Regions from separate parts of the Kitasatospora sp. NPDC059160 genome, predicted to be linked through region 1. Evidence: riboswitches for the same ligand, from Rfam matches in the RefSeq annotation. Region 1 holds a riboswitch; each other region holds the start of a gene.
The links. A riboswitch is a leader RNA that binds a small molecule or an ion and turns the genes downstream of it on or off. The one in region 1 is predicted to bind thiamine pyrophosphate.
Positions count from the first base shown of each region.

Region 2: another riboswitch for thiamine pyrophosphate. It lies ahead of thiC (phosphomethylpyrimidine synthase ThiC); the one in region 1 lies ahead of thiO (glycine oxidase ThiO).
Region 3: another riboswitch for thiamine pyrophosphate. It lies ahead of ACFXOZ_RS17810 (purine-cytosine permease family protein); the one in region 1 lies ahead of thiO (glycine oxidase ThiO).

Region 1 is NZ_JBHZCN010000074.1:38,474-44,104, reverse strand. Features, by position in the region: gene ACFXOZ_RS28325 (polyprenyl synthetase family protein) at 1-515, shown strand, start outside; gene thiE (thiamine phosphate synthase) at 589-1,239, opposite strand; gene ACFXOZ_RS28315 (Rv2175c family DNA-binding protein) at 1,239-1,604, opposite strand; gene ACFXOZ_RS28310 (NAD(P)/FAD-dependent oxidoreductase) at 1,647-2,846, opposite strand; TPP riboswitch at 2,970-3,082, shown strand; gene thiO (glycine oxidase ThiO) at 3,086-4,261, shown strand; gene thiS (sulfur carrier protein ThiS) at 4,258-4,497, shown strand; gene ACFXOZ_RS28295 (thiazole synthase) at 4,501-5,298, shown strand; gene pknB (Stk1 family PASTA domain-containing Ser/Thr kinase) at 5,387-5,631, shown strand, end outside.
Region 2 is NZ_JBHZCN010000065.1:23,137-28,767, forward strand. Features, by position in the region: gene ACFXOZ_RS25975 (LysR family transcriptional regulator) at 1-207, opposite strand, end outside; gene ACFXOZ_RS25980 (VOC family protein) at 346-732, shown strand; gene ACFXOZ_RS25985 (DUF4241 domain-containing protein) at 854-2,113, opposite strand; gene ACFXOZ_RS25990 (DUF5994 family protein) at 2,173-2,619, opposite strand; gene thiC (phosphomethylpyrimidine synthase ThiC) at 2,754-4,568, opposite strand; TPP riboswitch at 4,563-4,698, opposite strand; gene ACFXOZ_RS26000 (DUF5326 family protein) at 4,855-5,055, opposite strand; gene tenA (thiaminase II) at 5,237-5,631, opposite strand, start outside.
Region 3 is NZ_JBHZCN010000037.1:3,995-9,625, forward strand. Features, by position in the region: gene ACFXOZ_RS17800 (ATP-binding protein) at 125-712, opposite strand; gene ACFXOZ_RS17805 (glycerophosphodiester phosphodiesterase) at 954-1,778, opposite strand; gene ACFXOZ_RS17810 (purine-cytosine permease family protein) at 1,858-3,270, opposite strand; TPP riboswitch at 3,263-3,411, opposite strand; gene ACFXOZ_RS17815 (S1C family serine protease) at 3,620-5,524, shown strand; tRNA gene ACFXOZ_RS17820 (tRNA-Ser) at 5,588-5,631, shown strand, end outside.

The DNA.
Region 1 (5,631 bases):
AGGGCGCGCCGGAGCGGGCGCGGACCGTACTGCACTACAAGTCGGCGAAGTACACCATCGAACGGCCGCTCCAGGTCGGCGCCCTGCTGGCCGGGGCCGGGCCGGAGCTGGTCGAGGCGCTCGGCGCGTTCGGGCTGCCGCTGGGCGAGGCCTTCCAGCTGCGGGACGACCTGCTCGGCGTCTTCGGCGACCCGGCCGTCACCGGCAAGCCCGCCGGGGACGACCTGCGCGAGGGCAAGCGCACCCTGCTGGTCGCGCACGCGATGCGGGGCCTGCCGCAGGCCGACGCCCGGCACCTGGACGCCCGGCTCGGCGCACCGGACCTGGCCGCCGAGGAGGTCGCCGGGCTGCGCGAGCTGGTCGCCCGCAGCGGGGCGCCGGAGCTGGTGGAGGCCCGGATCGAGGAGCTGATGCGGGAGTCGCTGGCCGCGCTGGCGGCGGCACCGCTCGCCGACGAGCGGGCCCGCACGGTGCTGCTGGCCCTGGCCGAGGCCGCCACCGTCCGCAAGTACTAGGGGCCCGTCTTCGAACTCCCGCCTGCGGGAGTTCGAAGACGGGCCCCAGCGACGGCGGCGGCCCCGGGTGGCATTACGCCGCGCGCACCCGGCGGGCGAGCTCGGCGGCGGCGGCCCGCGGGTCCTCGGCCGCCGTGACGGCCCGGACCACGACGATCCGGCGGGCGCCGGCGGCCAGCACCTCGTCCAGGTTGCCGAGGTCGATCCCGCCGATCGCGAACCACGGCCGGTCGGTGGCCTGCTTCGCCGCGTACGAGACCAGGCCGAGGCCCGGCGCGTGCCGGCCCGGCTTGGTCGGGGTAGGCCAGACCGGGCCGGTGCAGAAGTAGTCCACGCCCGGCTCGGCGACCGCCGCGTCCACCTCGGACTCGGCGTGGCAGGAGCGGCCGATCAGCACGTCCTCGCCGAGGATCGCCCGGGCGGCCGGTACCGGCAGGTCGTCCTGGCCGAGGTGCAGCACGTCGGGCCGGGCCGCGTGGGCGACGTCGGCGCGGTCGTTGACGGCCAGCAGCTTGCCGTGCCGGCGGCAGGCGTCGGCGAAGACCTCCAGCGCCGCCAGCTCCTGCTTGGCCTCCAGGCCCTTGTCACGGAGCTGGACGATGTCCACCCCGCCGGCCAGCGCCGCGTCCAGGAACTCGGCCAGGTCGCCCTGCTCGCGCCGGGCGTCGGTGCACAGGTAGAGCCGGGCGTCGGCCAGGCGGGCCCGCAGCGTGTCCGCCGCCATCAGATCAGCATCGCCTGGGCGCGGCGCTTGACCTCGGTGCCGCGGTTCTCCCGGAGCGCCTGGATCGGGCTGCCGGGCAGCGACGGGTCCTCGGTGAAGAGCCACTCCAGGATCTCCACGTCGTTGTACCCGCAGTCCCGCAGGACGGTCAGGGTGCCGGACAGGTGCTTGACCAGCCCCTGGCCGTCGATGAACGCCGCCGGGACCTGCAGCGACTTGTTCGGCCCGCGCCGGACGGCGATCAGGCCACCGTTCTTGACCAGGTCACGCACTTCGGTGACCCGGACCCCCCACTGCTCCGAGATGTCGGGCAGGTACACCCACTCGGTGACCAGGGCTTCAATCTTGCTTTCGATCTCACTCACGCCACCAGACTGCCACCTCCGCGGCCCGCCGCGCACCAAGTGCTACCCGGCGACGGCTCCCTTGAGCGCCACCGAGGGGTCCGCGGCGAGCGCCCGGTCGAGCACCGCACCGCGTTCGATCAGCTTCCGGCCCTGGGTGAGGTCGCGCGGCCGGTCCACGGCCAGCAGCGCGCTCGGCACCCCGTCGCGCAGCCAGAGCACCGACCACGCGGACTCCTGCGGGCTGCCGCGCCACAGCAGTTCGTCGCCCTCGGCGTGCCGGCCGGCGTACTGGACCATCCGCCCGAACTGCTCGGACCAGAAGTACGGCACCGGGTCGTACGGCGTGTCCGCCCCGAGCACGGCGGCGGCCGCGGCGGAGCCGGACTGCAGCGCGTGGTCCCAGTGCTGGACGGCCAGCCGGGCGCCGGAGCGCGCCGAGGGGTAGCTGACGCAGTCCCCGGCCGCGAACACCCCGGGCAGGCCGGTGCGCAGCCGCCCGTCCACCACGACCGCGCCGGAGGCGTCCAGCTCGACGCCCGAGCCGGCCAGCCAGCCGGTCGCGGGCCGGGCGCCGATGCCGACCACCACCTCGTCGGCGGGCAGGTGGGAGCCGTCGGCCAGCAGCACCGCCCCCGGCTCGACGGCGGCCACCCCGACCCCGCAGCGCAGGTCGACCCCGGCCTCGGCGTACCAGGCGGCCATCGCCGAGCCGACCCCGGTCGGCAGCGCGCCCGGCACCGGCGCCGGACCGGCCTCGACCACGGTGACCTCGCAGCCGGCCTGCCGCGCGGCGGTGGACACCTCGGCGCCGATCCAGCCCGCGCCGACCAGCACCAGCCGCAGGCCGGGGCGCAGCAGCGCGCGCAGCGCCAGGGCGTCGTCCAGGGTGTGCAGCAGATGGGCGCGCTCGGCTCCGGGCAGGGCGCGCGGGGTGGCGCCGGTGGCGATCACCAGCGCGTCGTACGGGAGGTCCCCGCCGTCGGTGTGCAGCACGCCGGGGGCGAGCCCGGTGGCCCGGCGGCCGGTGAGCAGCTCGATACCGAGCCGCCCGTAGTCGATGTCCAGGGTGGTGGCGTCGGCCTTGCCGAGCAGCACGTCCTTGGAGAGCGGCGGCCGGTCGTACGGCGCGTGCCGCTCCTCGCCGACCAGGACGATCCGCCCCCGCCAGCCGCCCTGCCGCAGCTGCAGGGCGCACTGCGCCCCGGCCAGCCCGGCCCCGACGACGACGACCACCCGATCCGTTCCGCTCAGCTCTGCCACGCCCGTCACTGTACCCAGCGCCGCTGAACCGGCTCTGAGCCGCTCATCCGCGGAGCCGGGCGGGCGGCCCCGTCTCACGCCTCGCACGGCCCTTCGGGCGGGCCGATCCCCGGAGTTAAGGTGGACGCACCACACGGGAGCCCGGCGGACCGGGCTGAGAGGCGGGCTGGCACGGCCTGCGACCGTCCGAACCTGATCCGGGTCATACCGGCGAAGGGAGAAGAGCAGCTTTGTCACGCATGCCATCGGGCAGCCGCGCCGACGTGCTGGTGATCGGCGGGGGCGTCATCGGCCTCGCGGTCGCCTGGCGCGCCGCGCAACGCGGGCTGCGGAACGTGATCGTGGTCGACCCCGGCCACGGCCGGGGGGCGGCCGGGGTCGCCGCCGGGATGCTCGCCCCGGTCACCGAGCTGCAGTACGGCGAGGAGCCGCTGCTGCACCTGGGGACGGCCTCCAACCGGCGGTACGAGTCCTTCGCCGCCGAGCTCACCGAGGCCAGCGGCGGCCTGGACACCGGCTACCGCCGGTGCGGCACCATCGCCGTCGCGCTGGACTCCGACGACCGCGCGGAACTGCGCGAACTGCACGCCTTCCACCTGCGGCTGGGCCTGGACTCCAGCTGGCTGACCGGCCGGGAGGCCCGCCGACTGGAGCCGATGCTCGCCCCCGGCGTGCGCGGCGGCCTGCACGTCGCGGACGACCACCAGGTGGATCCGCGCCGGCTGCTCACCGCCCTGGTCGCCGCCTGCGAGCGGGCCGGCGTCCGGCTGCACCGGGCCGAGGCCGTCGAGCTGCTGGTGGACGGCGGCCGCGCGGTCGGCGCCCGGCTGGACGACGGGGAGTCCCTGGCCGCCGAGCAGGTGGTCCTCGCCGCCGGCCCGCACAGCCACCGGCTGCCCGGCCTGCCCGAGGGCGTACTGCCCGCGGTACGCCCGGTGAAGGGGCAGATCGTCCGGCTGCACGTCCCGGAGGCCTACCGGCCGTTCCTGTCCCGCAACGTCCGCGCGGTGGTGCGCGGGCAGCACCTGTACCTCGTCCCCCGGGAGAACGGCGAGCTGGTGATCGGCGCGACCACCGAGGAACAGGGCTACGACACCACCGTCACCGCCGGCGGGGTGTACGAACTCCTGCGCGACGCCCACGAGTTGGTACCGGGTATCACCGAACTCCCGCTGCGCGAGACCTCCGCCGGGCTGCGCCCCGGCTCGCCGGACAACGCCCCGCTGCTGGGCCCGACCGCACTGCCCGGACTGGTCGCCGCCACCGGCCACTACCGCAACGGCGTGCTGCTCACCCCGGTCACCGCCGACCTGCTCGCCGACTACCTGGCGACCGGCGAAGTCCCCGACCTGGCACGGCCGTTCACGCCGACCCGGTTCTCCCCCGAAACCCCCGTCGCGAAGGCCTGCGCATGACCGAGACCGCCCCGAACGAGACCGCCCCGAACGAGATCGCCCTGACCGTCAACGGCGAGCCCCGCCGGGTGCCCGCCGCCACCACCCTCGCCGCACTGGTGGCCACCGTCAGCGCCGCCAACACCGGCGTCGCCGCCGCCCTCAACGAGGCCGTGGTGCCGCGCGGTTCGTGGCCCGGGACGACGCTGGGCAGCGGCGACCGGATCGAGATCCTGACCGCCGTCCAGGGAGGCTGAACCATGGCCGACGACCTGCTGACCATCGCCGGGACGACCTTCTCCTCCCGGCTCATCATGGGCACCGGCGGCGCGCCGAGCCTGGAGGTCCTGGAGCGCGCCCTGCTCGTCTCCGGCACCGAACTGACCACCGTGGCCATGCGCCGGGTGAACGCGAGCACCCAGGGCTCCGTCCTGGACGTGCTGACCCGCAACGGCATCCGGGTGCTGCCCAACACGGCCGGCTGCTTCACCGCCGGCGAGGCGGTGCTGACCGCCCGGCTGGCCCGCGAGGCGCTCGGCACGGACTGGGTGAAGCTGGAGGTGATCGCCGACGAGCGGACCCTGCTGCCGGACCCGATCGAGACCCTGGAGGCCGCCGAGACGCTGGTCGACGACGGCTTCACGGTGCTCCCGTACACCAACGACGACCCGGTGCTGGCCCGCAAGTTGGAGGACGTCGGCTGTGCGGCGATCATGCCGCTGGGCTCGCCGATCGGCTCCGGGCTGGGCATCCGCAACCCGCACAACTTCCAGCTGATCGTGGAGAGTGCGGGCGTCCCGGTGATCCTGGACGCGGGCGCCGGCACCGCCTCCGACGTCGCGCTGGCGATGGAACTGGGCTGCGCAGCGGTGATGCTCGCCTCCGCGGTGACCCGGGCCCAGGACCCGGTGCTGATGGCCGAGGCGATGCGGCACGCCGCCGAGGCGGGCCGGCTCGCCCACCGGGCCGGCCGCATCCCGCGCCGCTTCCACGCCGAGGCCTCCTCGGCGATGGCCGGCCGCGCCGACCTGGACACCCGCGAGCGGCCCGCGTTCTGAACCCGTCGCGGATGTCACAAGCCGGTCCCGGAGGCGGTGTCCGCCGGGACCGGCCCCCGCCCGCCGCACTAGACTCCCCCGAGTGGACATGGCACTGCACGACCCCTTGATCGGCACCGTGCTCGACAACCGGTACCGGGTCGAGCAGCGCATCGCGACCGGCGGGATGTCCACCGTGTACCGGGCCACCGACACCCGGCTGGACCGGGTGGTCGCCCTCAAGGTGATGCACCCCCAGCTCGCCGGGGACGAGGGCTTCACCGCCCGCTTCATCCGCGAGGCCAAGGCGGTCGCCAAGCTCACCCACCCCAACGTGGTCAACGTCTTCGACCA
Region 2 (5,631 bases), on a different contig from region 1:
GAGGTCCGCGGCCAGTTGCCGCCCGACCGGGGTGAGCCGGACGGACCGGCTGGAGCGGTCGAACAACGGCACGCCGATCCGGCGTTCCAGCGCCTTGACCACCTGGCTGACCCGCCCGGTGCTGAGCCGCAGCCGCTCGGCGGTCCGCCCGAAGTGCAGCTCCTCGGTCAGGGCGAGGAAGACCTCGGTCTCCAGCCGTTCCAGCATGCCGCCCCACCCTTCGACCCGGCATCGTTTAACCGGGCTCAACGATCGTACGGTGATCCGCCATTGATGACCGCCCCGGGCCGGAGGATCGTTGACCCCGTCACCGCACGAGAACCCACACCACCGGAGCCGATCACCATGCGCGTCGTCGCCCTCGACCACCTGGTCCTCAACGTCGCCGACATCGAGCGGTCGCTCGCCTTCTACACCGGCCTGCTCGGCCTGGCTCCCGTCCGGGTCGACGAATGGCGCGCCGGGAAGGTCTCCTTCCCCTCCGTCCGGGTCAGCGGTGAGACGATCATCGACCTCTTCCACCGTCCCCGCCACGAGTCCAACGTCGACCACATCTGCCTCACCGTCGAGCCCCTCGACTGGCAGGAGGTCGTCGACTCCGGCGTCTTCACCGTCCTCGACGGCCCCGGCCCCCGCTACGGCGCCCGCGGCACCGCCACCTCCCTCTACGTCCAGGACCCGGACGGCAACACCGTCGAACTCCGCTGGTACCCGCAGGACACCACCGGCTGAAAGAGCAGGGTGCCGCCCCGGACCCTCGGGGGAGGACCGGGTCGGCACCCGCAGTACGCCTCAGGACCGCTCGTCCGGACCGTTGGTCCCGGGCACTCGTCCGGGCGCTCGTCCGGGCCGCTCAGACGATCTTCAGATGGGGCAGCCAGTCCACCTGGACGATGACGCACACCACGCCCCCGGACCCGTCGAGGCCCAGCCACACCGGGTGGGTGCCGTCGCTGTCGGTGGCGAACGCGAGCAGGTCCGCGCCCGACTCCTCGTCCACGGTCCGCAGGAAGAACCCGGAGCCGGAGTCGAGGTCCTCACCGGCCTCCCCGTCCCGGTCCACCAGGGCACGCCGGAACCGCTCCTGGAGGACCGGCCAGGCCCCGGCGTCCGCGAAGCACCCCGTCGCGCCGTCCGTGCTGAACCCGTACGCCTCGCCGTCCCGCAGCAGCCTGAGGTCGTCCCCCTCCCCGAGGGCCATCGTCCAGGAGTCGACGGGTCCGTCGCCCACCCGCAGCCGGAGCGCTGGTGTCCCAGTGCGCTCGACCCAGGCACCCTCGAACTCGCAGTGGTACCCGAACCCGATCGTCGCCACCTCCGTCGGGTAGCTGCCGGGCAGCACCTCGACCGTGATGTCCGGCCGCCCGGTGTCGAGCGGATCGGCCACCGCCAGCCGGCCGCTGGGGACCCGCAGGCGTGGGCCGGCCTTCGGCTCCAGCACCACCATGTTCTCCCGGTGATCGCTGGTGGTGAGCCGGGTGCCGGGCACGAACAGGGCGGGGAGGTCCCCCGGCCCGCCCGGGCGCGGCGGGAGCCACGGCTCCGCCGCGGCTGCGGACACCGGCTCCGTGAGCGGCGCCGCGGTGGGCCGGACCGTGCCGTCGAGCCCCCACCGGTCGGCCGAGAGGAGCGGCCAGTCGTCGAAGTCCGGCCGCCGGAGCCAACGTTCCTCCTCGGAGGCACTCGGCACGGTCACCGTCCTGGGCCCGGCGTCCCCTCGGGGCCGGTGCGACACCCGGCCCCGTCCGCCCGGGAACAGCTCGACCGCCATCCGGTCGGCGACCCGGTCGAACTCCGGTGCCTCCGGGCCCGAGTAGCCCCAGCGCTCGTGGTACCTCCGCAGCAGCCGGCCCTCCTCCAGCAGCCGCAGCTCCAGGTGCTCCACCCGTCGCCCGTGCTCGTCGTACACCCACACACCCGCGTAGTGGTCCCGCCACGACACCAGGCGCACTTCGAGCGGCACCGAACGCCCCGCGCTCCGGTACACCACGACGTACGGCAGGCCCGCCGCGTCCCGGGCCCGCGCCTCCTGCGGCCGCAACGCGCCCACCGCGGCACCCGCCGCGAAGTCCCACCCCTCGGCATGGCCCAACTCGACCACCGGACCGCTCACCCGCACGCCTCCTCGCTCATCGGTCCGAGCAAGGTACCGGAGCCCGCCGACAGCCCGGTTCAGTGCAGCAGTTCCGCGGCCGGGGTGTGGTTCCCGGTCGCCGAGGCGCCGGCCATCGCGGCGGCCGCCGTCGCCGGGGCGGTGCCGGGCGGCACCACCAGCAGCAGGAAGTGGTCCTGGAAGCCCCGGGTGATGCTGATCGTCGCATCGCTGCCGGGGAACCAGTTGATCTTGACGGTCAGGCCGTTCGCCGCGACCGACCTGGGCACGCCGTCCCAGGCCGAGGTGTCGAGGCCGACCCGGACGATCCGTCCGAAGTGGGCGCCGAGTGCGGTGATCAGGTCCGGCAGTTCGGCGAGGACACGGTCCGAACGGGGCCACCAGGCCCCGTCGAAGACGCCGTCCCGCGTCATCGTCGGCTCCAGTTCCAGCCGCGGGAGCAACGGGACGCCCGGGACCGGCCACGGCCCGGAGGCGAACGAGCTGGGGAGAGGAATCGGCATCATACGGAGCCGCCCGTCCGGTCCACGCGGGACCCATCACCACCCAGGGCGACGTCGGCGCTGCTGCCGGTGTTCGGAATGTCCTCGGTTACCCCCACGCTACTCCGCCGCAGCCTCCCCCGGCGCCGGTCAGCGCGTCAGTCGACCAGGGGGAGGTAGACCTTGTTGCCCTGGGCGGCGAACTCGGCGGACTTCTCGGCCATGCCGGCCAACGCCTCGGCGTCGAAGTCCGTCGTGACGGCGGTGGAGCCGTCCCCGTGCTCGTCGCGGATCTTCTGGGAGATCTTCATCGAGCAGAACTTCGGGCCGCACATGGAGCAGAAGTGCGCGGTCTTGGCCGGCTCGGCGGGGAGGGTCTCGTCGTGGAAGTCGCGGGCGGTCTCCGGGTCGAGGGCCAGGTTGAACTGGTCCTCCCAGCGGAACTCGAAGCGGGCGTCGGAGAGGGCGTCGTCCCAGGCCTGGGCGCCGGGGTGGCCCTTGGCGAGGTCGGCGGCGTGGGCGGCGATCTTGTAGGTGATCACGCCGGTCTTGACGTCGTCCCGGTTGGGCAGGCCCAGGTGCTCCTTGGGCGTGACGTAGCAGAGCATCGCGGTGCCCCACCAGGCGATCATCGCGGCGCCGATGCCCGAGGTGATGTGGTCGTAGCCGGGGGCGACGTCGGTGGTGAGGGGGCCGAGGGTGTAGAACGGCGCCTCGTCGCAGATCTCCTTCTGGAGATCCATGTTCTCCTTGATCTTGTTCATCGGGACGTGGCCCGGGCCCTCGATCATCACCTGGACGTCGCGCTCGCGGGCGATCCGGCCGAGCTCGCCGAGGGTCTGCAGTTCGGCGAACTGGGCCTCGTCGTTGGCGTCGGCGATGGAGCCGGGCCGCAGGCCGTCACCGAGCGAGAAGGTGACGTCGTAGGCGGCCAGGATGTCGCAGAGTTCCTCGAAGTTGCTGTAGAGGAAGTTCTCCTGGTGGTGCGCCAGGCACCAGGCCGCCATGATCGAGCCGCCGCGGGAGACGATGCCGGTCTTGCGGCGCGCGGTGAGCGGGACGTACCGCAGCAGCACGCCCGCGTGGACGGTCATGTAGTCGACGCCCTGCTCGCACTGCTCGATGACGGTGTCGCGGTAGACCTCCCAGCTGAGCTCCTCGGCCCTGCCGTCGACCTTCTCCAGCGCCTGGTAGAGCGGCACGGTGCCGATCGGCACGGGGGAGTTGCGCAGGATCCACTCGCGGGTGGTGTGGATGTTGCGGCCGGTGGAGAGGTCCATGACGGTGTCGGCGCCCCAGCGGGTGGCCCAGGTCATCTTCTCCACCTCCTCCTCGATCGAGGAGGTGACGGCGGAGTTGCCGATGTTGGCGTTGATCTTCACCAGGAAGTTGGTGCCGATGACGGCCGGCTCCACCTCGGGGTGGTTCACGTTCACCGGGATGACGGCGCGGCCGCGGGCCACCTCGTCCCGCACGAACTCCGGCTCCAGGCCCTCGCGCAGCGCCACGAACTCCATCTCCGGCGTCACCACGCCCCGCTTGGCGTAGGCGAGTTGGGTGACGGCGACGCCGCCGCGGCCACGCAGCGGGCGGCGCGGGCGGCCGGGGAAGACCGCGTCCAGGTTGCGCAGGTTCCCGCCGCGCGGGGAGGTGTGCTTGATCCCGTCGTCCTCGGGGCGCGCCTCGCGGCCGTCGTACTCCTCGACGTCGCCGCGCTGGCGGATCCAGGCGTCGCGCAGGGCGGGCAGCCCGCGCCGCACGTCGGGCTCGTACGCCGGGTCGGTGTACGGGCCGGAGGTGTCGTACAGCGGCACGGTCCGGCCGTTGGTGAGCTGCACCTCGCGGTACGGGGCCCGCAGGTCGGGGCGGGATCCGTCGCGGTAGGCCTTGCGCCAGGCCGGGGTGGGGTAGCCGGTGCGCTCGCTGCTGGGCGTGCTGCGGGCAGGCTGCGGCTGTGCTTCGAACGTGGTCATCTGACCTTCACTCCCTACGCCGGCATTACCCGGTCCAGGTTCCTGCGGTCGACGCAGCCGTCGGTCCGTCCGTCGACGGTCCGGTCAGCGTCCTCTCAGCCCGGTGCTCCGAGCTCCCGCGTCGCAGGCGGTGTTGCCTGCACATGACGCCAACACGGTAGCGAGCCGATCGCCGCAGGTCCAGACGGTCCCCGAAACGGATCCGCGGGGGGAACGGCCGAGGCCCGGCCCCCGCGAACGGGGTGCCGGGCCTCCGGAGGTGCTCCGCGCGGTGCGCGGAGCGGGGTCAGTTCTTGGCGGCCTTCTTGACCAGGATCACCACGGCGGCGGCGATGCCGACGACCACCAGCAGCTTGATCACGATGCTCAGCAGGGCGCCGACCACGCCGAACACGAAGGCGATGACGTTCCAGGCCAGCACCAGGACCAGCACCGGGATGACGATGTTGCGCACCCAGGAGGGCAGCGACTTCCAGAGCTCAGCCATGTCGGTTCCTCTTCTCCCCTCGGGTCGGCCGCCGTCCGGTAACCGCATCCCGCTTGCTTTCGATGCTTCGAGCTTACGGCGGCGGAAGCGGCGGAACGAGGGCCTTCGGCCCGGAGAGAACCCCTAGATCACCCCGATCCCACCCCCCGGGGGGACCCCCGAGAAACGGCGGGGGAACGGGTCAGACCGGCCAGCGCTCGCCGCGCCAGGCGGCGTCCCAGAACATCCACTCGTAGCGCGAGGTGGTCGTGAAGTGCTCGACCACCCGGCGGCGTTCGGCCGCCGAGAGCTCCTCGCCGAGCCGGTCGGTGAGCGCCAGCACCCGGCGGACCACGGACTGGAAGGCCTCGTCGCCGTAGGTGGCGATCCACTTGGCGTACAGCGGGTCGGGGGAGCCCTGGGCGAGCAGCGCCTCGCCGACCCGGGCGTAGATCCAGTAGCAGGGCAGCACCGCGCCGAGCGCCTCGGCGAAGGACCCGCCGTACACGGTGGCCAGCAGGTAGCTGGTGTAGGCGCGGGTGGTCGGCAGCACCGGTTCGGCGGCGGCCTCCTCGGCGGTGCCGCCGAAGGCGGTCA
Region 3 (5,631 bases), on a different contig from region 1:
CGGGAAGCCTACTGAGGTTCCCCCGGCGCGCGGGAACGCGCCGGGGCGGGCGCCGGTCGGACGGGTGCCGTACGCCCTGGTGCCGTACGCCCTGGTACCGGTCGGACGGGTGCCGCTCGGACGGCTACGCGCTGCGGGCGGTGCCGCCCCCGGTGCGCCGGGCGTGCCGGGCGCGGGCGGGCAGCGCCGCCCAGACCGTGACCTCGCCGGGCGCGTCCCGGACGCCCCAGTCGCTGGCCAGCTGGTCGACGATGGCCAGGCCGCGGCCGCCGCGCGAGGTCAGCGAGGGGCTGGCGGGCAGCGGCCGGGTGGCCGCGCCGCCGTCGGTGACCTCCAGGGTGAGCACGCCGTCGGCGTGCATCTGCCAGCGGACCAGCACACCGCCGGCCGGCTCGGCCGTGTCGTCCTCGGGCTCCCGGCCGCCCGGTGCCGGGTGCGTCCCGGAGGGGACGCCGACCAGCACCTGGTCCACCACCTCCGCCCGGGCGCCGCGGCCCAGGGCGGGCAGCGGGCCGAGCGGACGGGCGTACCGACAGGCGTTGCTCAACAGTTCGGAAAGGATCAGAACAGCATCATCGATGACCGGTTCCGGTATCTGCCGGTCACCCAGATCTCGACGCAGTCGGCGCCGTGCGACCCCGACACTCGCTGGGCCGTGCGGCACTGCCATGGTCGATGAAGTCGGCACTTCACGCGCCACCATCAACGCCACCCCCGGACCTCCTTCAGCGTATGCCGAGGGATGGATGCCCCTTGGTAATGCGTCGGAAACGACTGTCGGAGGATCCTGCGGGCCCTTTTCCGGCGGCGCGACTCAGGGTCGACAAGAGGTCATTCCGTGCTCACCCTCCGTCGCCCGATCGCAAGAATTCCGGCAATACCGTGCGCGGAAGGTTTGACTGCCGACCAGGGTGATCAGGTTTCCCCGGGTACCCGGGGCGCCCGGCCCCGGCTCAGCGGCCGAGCTGGGCCAGCACCTCGGCGGGCCTGTTGGTGATGATCGCGGAGACCCCGAGCTCCAGGCAGAGCTCGACGTCGGCCGGCTCGTCCACCGTCCACACGTGCACCTCGTGGCCCAGCTCGCGCAGCCGGGGCACCAGCTGCGGCTTGGCCTTGATCAGCTCGATGCCGGGGCCGGCGATCCGGGCCCCGCCCGGCAGCGGCTGCCCGGGGCGCAGGCGGCCCAGCAGCGGCAGCATCCGTTCGATCAGGAACACCCGCCGGTAGTCGGGCGCGGCGGCGGCCACCCGGTTCAGCGCGATCGAGGAGAAGCTCATGATCCGGGCGGACGGGCGCTCGCCGTCCGGCGCGGTGCCGATCTTGTACCGCTCCAGGGTGCGCAGCAGCTCGGCCTCGACCCGGCCGCGGAACCGCACCGGGTGCTTGGTCTCGATCGCCAGGTCCACCGGGCGGCCGCAGTCCACCACCAGTTCGAGCAGCCGCTCCAGCCGCAGCACGCCGCGCAGCTCGGGGTCGGTGCTGGGCCGGCCGGTCTTCCAGGCGCCGAAGTCGTACGCCTCCAACTCGGCCAGCGTCATCGCGGAGACGGTGCCGCGGCCGTTCGAGACCCGGCCGATCCGGCGGTCGTGCACGCAGACCAGGTGGCCGTCGGCCGTCACCCGCACGTCGCACTCGACGGCGTCCGCGCCCTCGTCGAGCGCGCGCCGGTACGCCGCGAGGGTGTGCTCGGGCAGGGCGTGGGAGGAGCCGCGGTGGGCGATCACCTGGACGGAGGGCGTGGTGCGCGCCGCCGCCGAGGGCAGTTCTGGGCTGGTCACGGCCCCAACGATAGGGGGCGCGGGTGAACCCGGGGCGAAGCCGGTCCCAACCTGCGGGGCCGGCTCCGCCCCCGGTGCGTCAGGCCCGGGCGGTGCGGCGGGTCAGCGGGGTGAGGCCCCAGGTGACCAGCGCCGGCACCAGGAAGGCGAACAGCGAGGCCGAGGTCCACTCCTGCGGGGTGAAGTGCAGGGTCCGCTGGGCCGAGGTCCAGAAGTCCACCCATCCGTCGCCCACCGCGGTCGGCGCGATCAGCTGGTAGACGGCGAAGCCCAGCACCCACGGCAGCAGCATCAGCCAGCGGGACGGTGCCCGCTCGGAGAGGTCCCAGCCGTGCCGGCCGGCGCCGAAGAAGTAGTCCACCGCCAGCACCGCCAGCAGCGGTACGAAGACCGAGCCGATCAGGCCGAGGAAGTTGCTGTAGGTGTCGGTGAACCGGTCGATGCGCAGCGCCAGCACGGTGGTCAGCACGCCGATCCCGCCGCTCAGCACCCGGCGGTCCACCCGCGGCAGCAGGTTCTGCAGCGACATCGCGGTCGAGTAGACGTTGGCGAAGGACTGGTCGGTCTCGCGCAGCACCAGCACCAGGAGGAACAGCCAGCCGGCCCAGACACCGAGGAAGGAGTCGAAGATCCGGCTCGGGTCGCCGTCGGACTGGAGCAGCGCCATCAGGCCCAGCACGTAGCACCAGACCTGGGCGACGGTGTAGCCGGAGAAGCTGCCCCAGAAGGCCGACTTCGGGCTGCGCGAGTGCCGGGTGTAGTCGGCGGCCATCGGGACGAAGGAGATCGACACCGCGATCATCGCGTCGGTGGCGCCCAGGAAGCCGTGCCAGTTGCCCGCGCCCGGGTCCGGCACGCCCTGGCGGCCCAGCTGGACGGTGAAGTACACCATCGCGACCGCGACCGCCCCGGCCACGAAGCGGCGCAGCACCGCGATCGAGCCCAGCGGCCAGATCGTCAGCGCGGTGGTCAGCGCGCCCGCGAGCAGCACGAACAGCCAGCGGTAGTCGCTGGTGTGGGCGACGGTCTGGGCGCCCGCCGCGATGGTCAGCAGCTCGAACACGCCCCAGCCGACGCACTGGACGATGTTCAGCACGGTCGGCAGGTAGGACAGCCGGGTGCCGAACAGGCCGCGCAGGTTGGCCATCGCCGGGGCGCCGGTGCGGGCCCCGATCAGCGCGGCGACGCCGAGCATCGCGGTGCCGACCGCCGTACCGGTCACGATCGCCGTCACCGCGGCGGCCAGCGACAGCTCGCTGCCCTTCTCGCCGAGCACGGTCGCGGCGGTGGAGAAGCCGATCAGGCTGACGCCGAGGTTCATCCACAGCGCGAAGTGGTCCCGGAAGCGCAGGGTGCGCGGCGGCTCGGTGTCCAGGACCAGCGGTGCCTCGACGCGGTGGTCCAGCAGCGCGGCGCCGGCGCCGGCCGGGTCCGGCGGGAAATCCTTGGACGCGGGCGCGCCCGGAGAAGAGGATGGCGAAGCAGGCGGCATGGCCGATACTCCCTACGCCGGCATTACCCGGACAGGTTCCGGCGGTCAGCGCCCCCTCGACGGTCCGCCGGTCACTGGCCTGGCGTACGGTCGACATGCGCACTCTCAGCCTGGTCGGTCCAAGCTCCCGCGTGTCAGTTTGGAGCGACAGGCTAACCGGCACGGGTACGAACGCCAAAGGCCACGGGGTGCGCGGTCCGCATCGCGGGACGCCCGGCGGGGGTGGGGAGCCCCGGTTGTCGGTGGCGGCTAAGGATTCTTATGAGTTATTCAGAGGGGTCCTTACGGCAATCGAATCGCCGGTGCGAAAAACTATGGTCCTTGGTTCTGTCAGCTATGGAGGTCGTCCGTGAGCACCGAGCGCGAGGTTGGGCCCACCGGGCCGCAGGGGGAGCAGCCCGCGGGGGCCCCGGAGGCGGCGGGTGCCGTTCCCGACGGCACCGCTCAGGGCGGCCACAAGCCGACCATGGCCTTCAGCCGGGTTCCCGAGCCGAAGGACGAACCGGTGGACAACCCGGTGGCCGGGCCGGTGGACGGGTCGGCCGACGCCGCCCCGGCCGACAGCGGGCACCAGCCGACCATGGCGTTCGGCCGGGTCCCGGAGCTGGCCGCCGCGAGCGCGGCGGCCGAGGCCGCCCCGGCGGAGGGCGGGCACCAGCCGACCGTCGCCTTCACCAAGGTGCCCGCGCCGGAGGCCCCGGCCGCGCCGGCCGCGCCCGCCGTCGAGGAGCCCGCCGTCGACCCGGCCACCGGCTACATCGACGCCCCGCCGCCGGTCCTGCCGCCCGCGCCGCCCGCCCCGGCCCCGGTCGCCGCCGCTCCGGCCGCGCCCGCCCTGCCGCCGGGCACCCCGGGCACCAACCCGTACGCGACCCCGACCCACGGCGTGCCCGCCGCCGGCGCCCACGAGGGCTACGGCGTCCCGGCCGCCAACGCCCAGGAGCCGTACGGCGCCCCGGCCGCCGGTGCGCCCGTCGCGCCCGGCGCACCCGGGCACCACCCCTTCGGCGCCGGCCAGCCGCTCGGCGGCTGGGGCGGCGGCCACGACGCCGGCGCGGGCCACCCCGGCGGCCCCGGCGGTCCGTTCGGCTACCCCGCCGAGTACCCCGGCGGCCCGGGCGGCCACGGCCCGCGCAAGAAGCGCGGCGGCCTGGTGGCCCTGCTCGCGGCCGTCGCGCTGGTCGCCGGCATCGCGGGCGGCGCGGTCGGTGTGGTCGCCAGCGACCACGCCGGCAGCAGCAGCTCGGCGGACGACCACCGCAGCACCACCGTCCAGGCCAGCAACACCCAGAAGAACGAGCCCGTCCCCGGGTCGATCGCCGCCATCGCCCAGAAGGCGCTGCCCAGCGTCGTCACCATCAAGGCGCAGAACAGCACCGAGTCGGGCACCGGCACCGGCTTCGTCTTCGACACCGAGGGCCACATCCTCACCAACAACCACGTGGTCGCGCCGGCCCTCAACGGCGGCAAACTGACCGTCAAGTTCGCCGACGGCACCTCCTACACCGCCTCGGTGCTGGGCCACGCCGAGGGCTACGACGTCGCCGTGGTCAAGATCGACAACCCGCCGAAGAGCAAGCTGTCGCCGCTGCCGCTGGCCGACTCCGACAAGGTCAACGTCGGTGACGCCACCGTCGCGATCGGTGCGCCGTACGGCCTGGAGTCCACCGTCACCAGCGGCATCGTCAGCGCCAAGGACCGCCCGGTCGCCTCCGGCGACGAGACCGGCTCGCAGGCCTCGTACATGAACGCCCTGCAGACCGACGCCTCGATCAACCCCGGCAACTCCGGCGGCCCGCTGCTGGACTCCAGCGGCGCGGTGATCGGCATCAACTCGGCGATCCAGTCCAACGCCTCCGCCAACGGCCGGGCCGGCAGCATCGGCCTGGGCTTCGCCATCCCGATCAACCAGGCCAAGTGGGTCGCGGACACCCTGATCAAGACCGGCAAGCCGGTCTACGCCAAGCTCGACGTGCTGCGCAACGACGACTACAAGGGCGACGGCGCGCAGATCCAGACCAAGGACGTCCAGGGCCAGCCCGCCGTCACCCCCGGCGGCGCGGCCGACAAGGCCGGCCTCAAGCCGGGCGACGTGATCACCAAGCTCGGCGGCGCGCCGATCGAGAACGGTCCCGCCCTGGTCAGCCGGATCTGGACGCACAAGCCGGGCGAGACCGTCGACGTCGAGTACACCCGCAACGGCCAGACCATGACCACCAAGGTCACGCTCGGCCAGCGGGACGGCGATCAGTGACCCCCGGGCCCGCGGAATCGTGTGCGCCGAAGGCCGTCGGACCCGTTAGGCTGACCTCCGCCTGGAGAGCTGCCCGAGCGGCCTAAGGGAACAGTCTTGAAAACTGT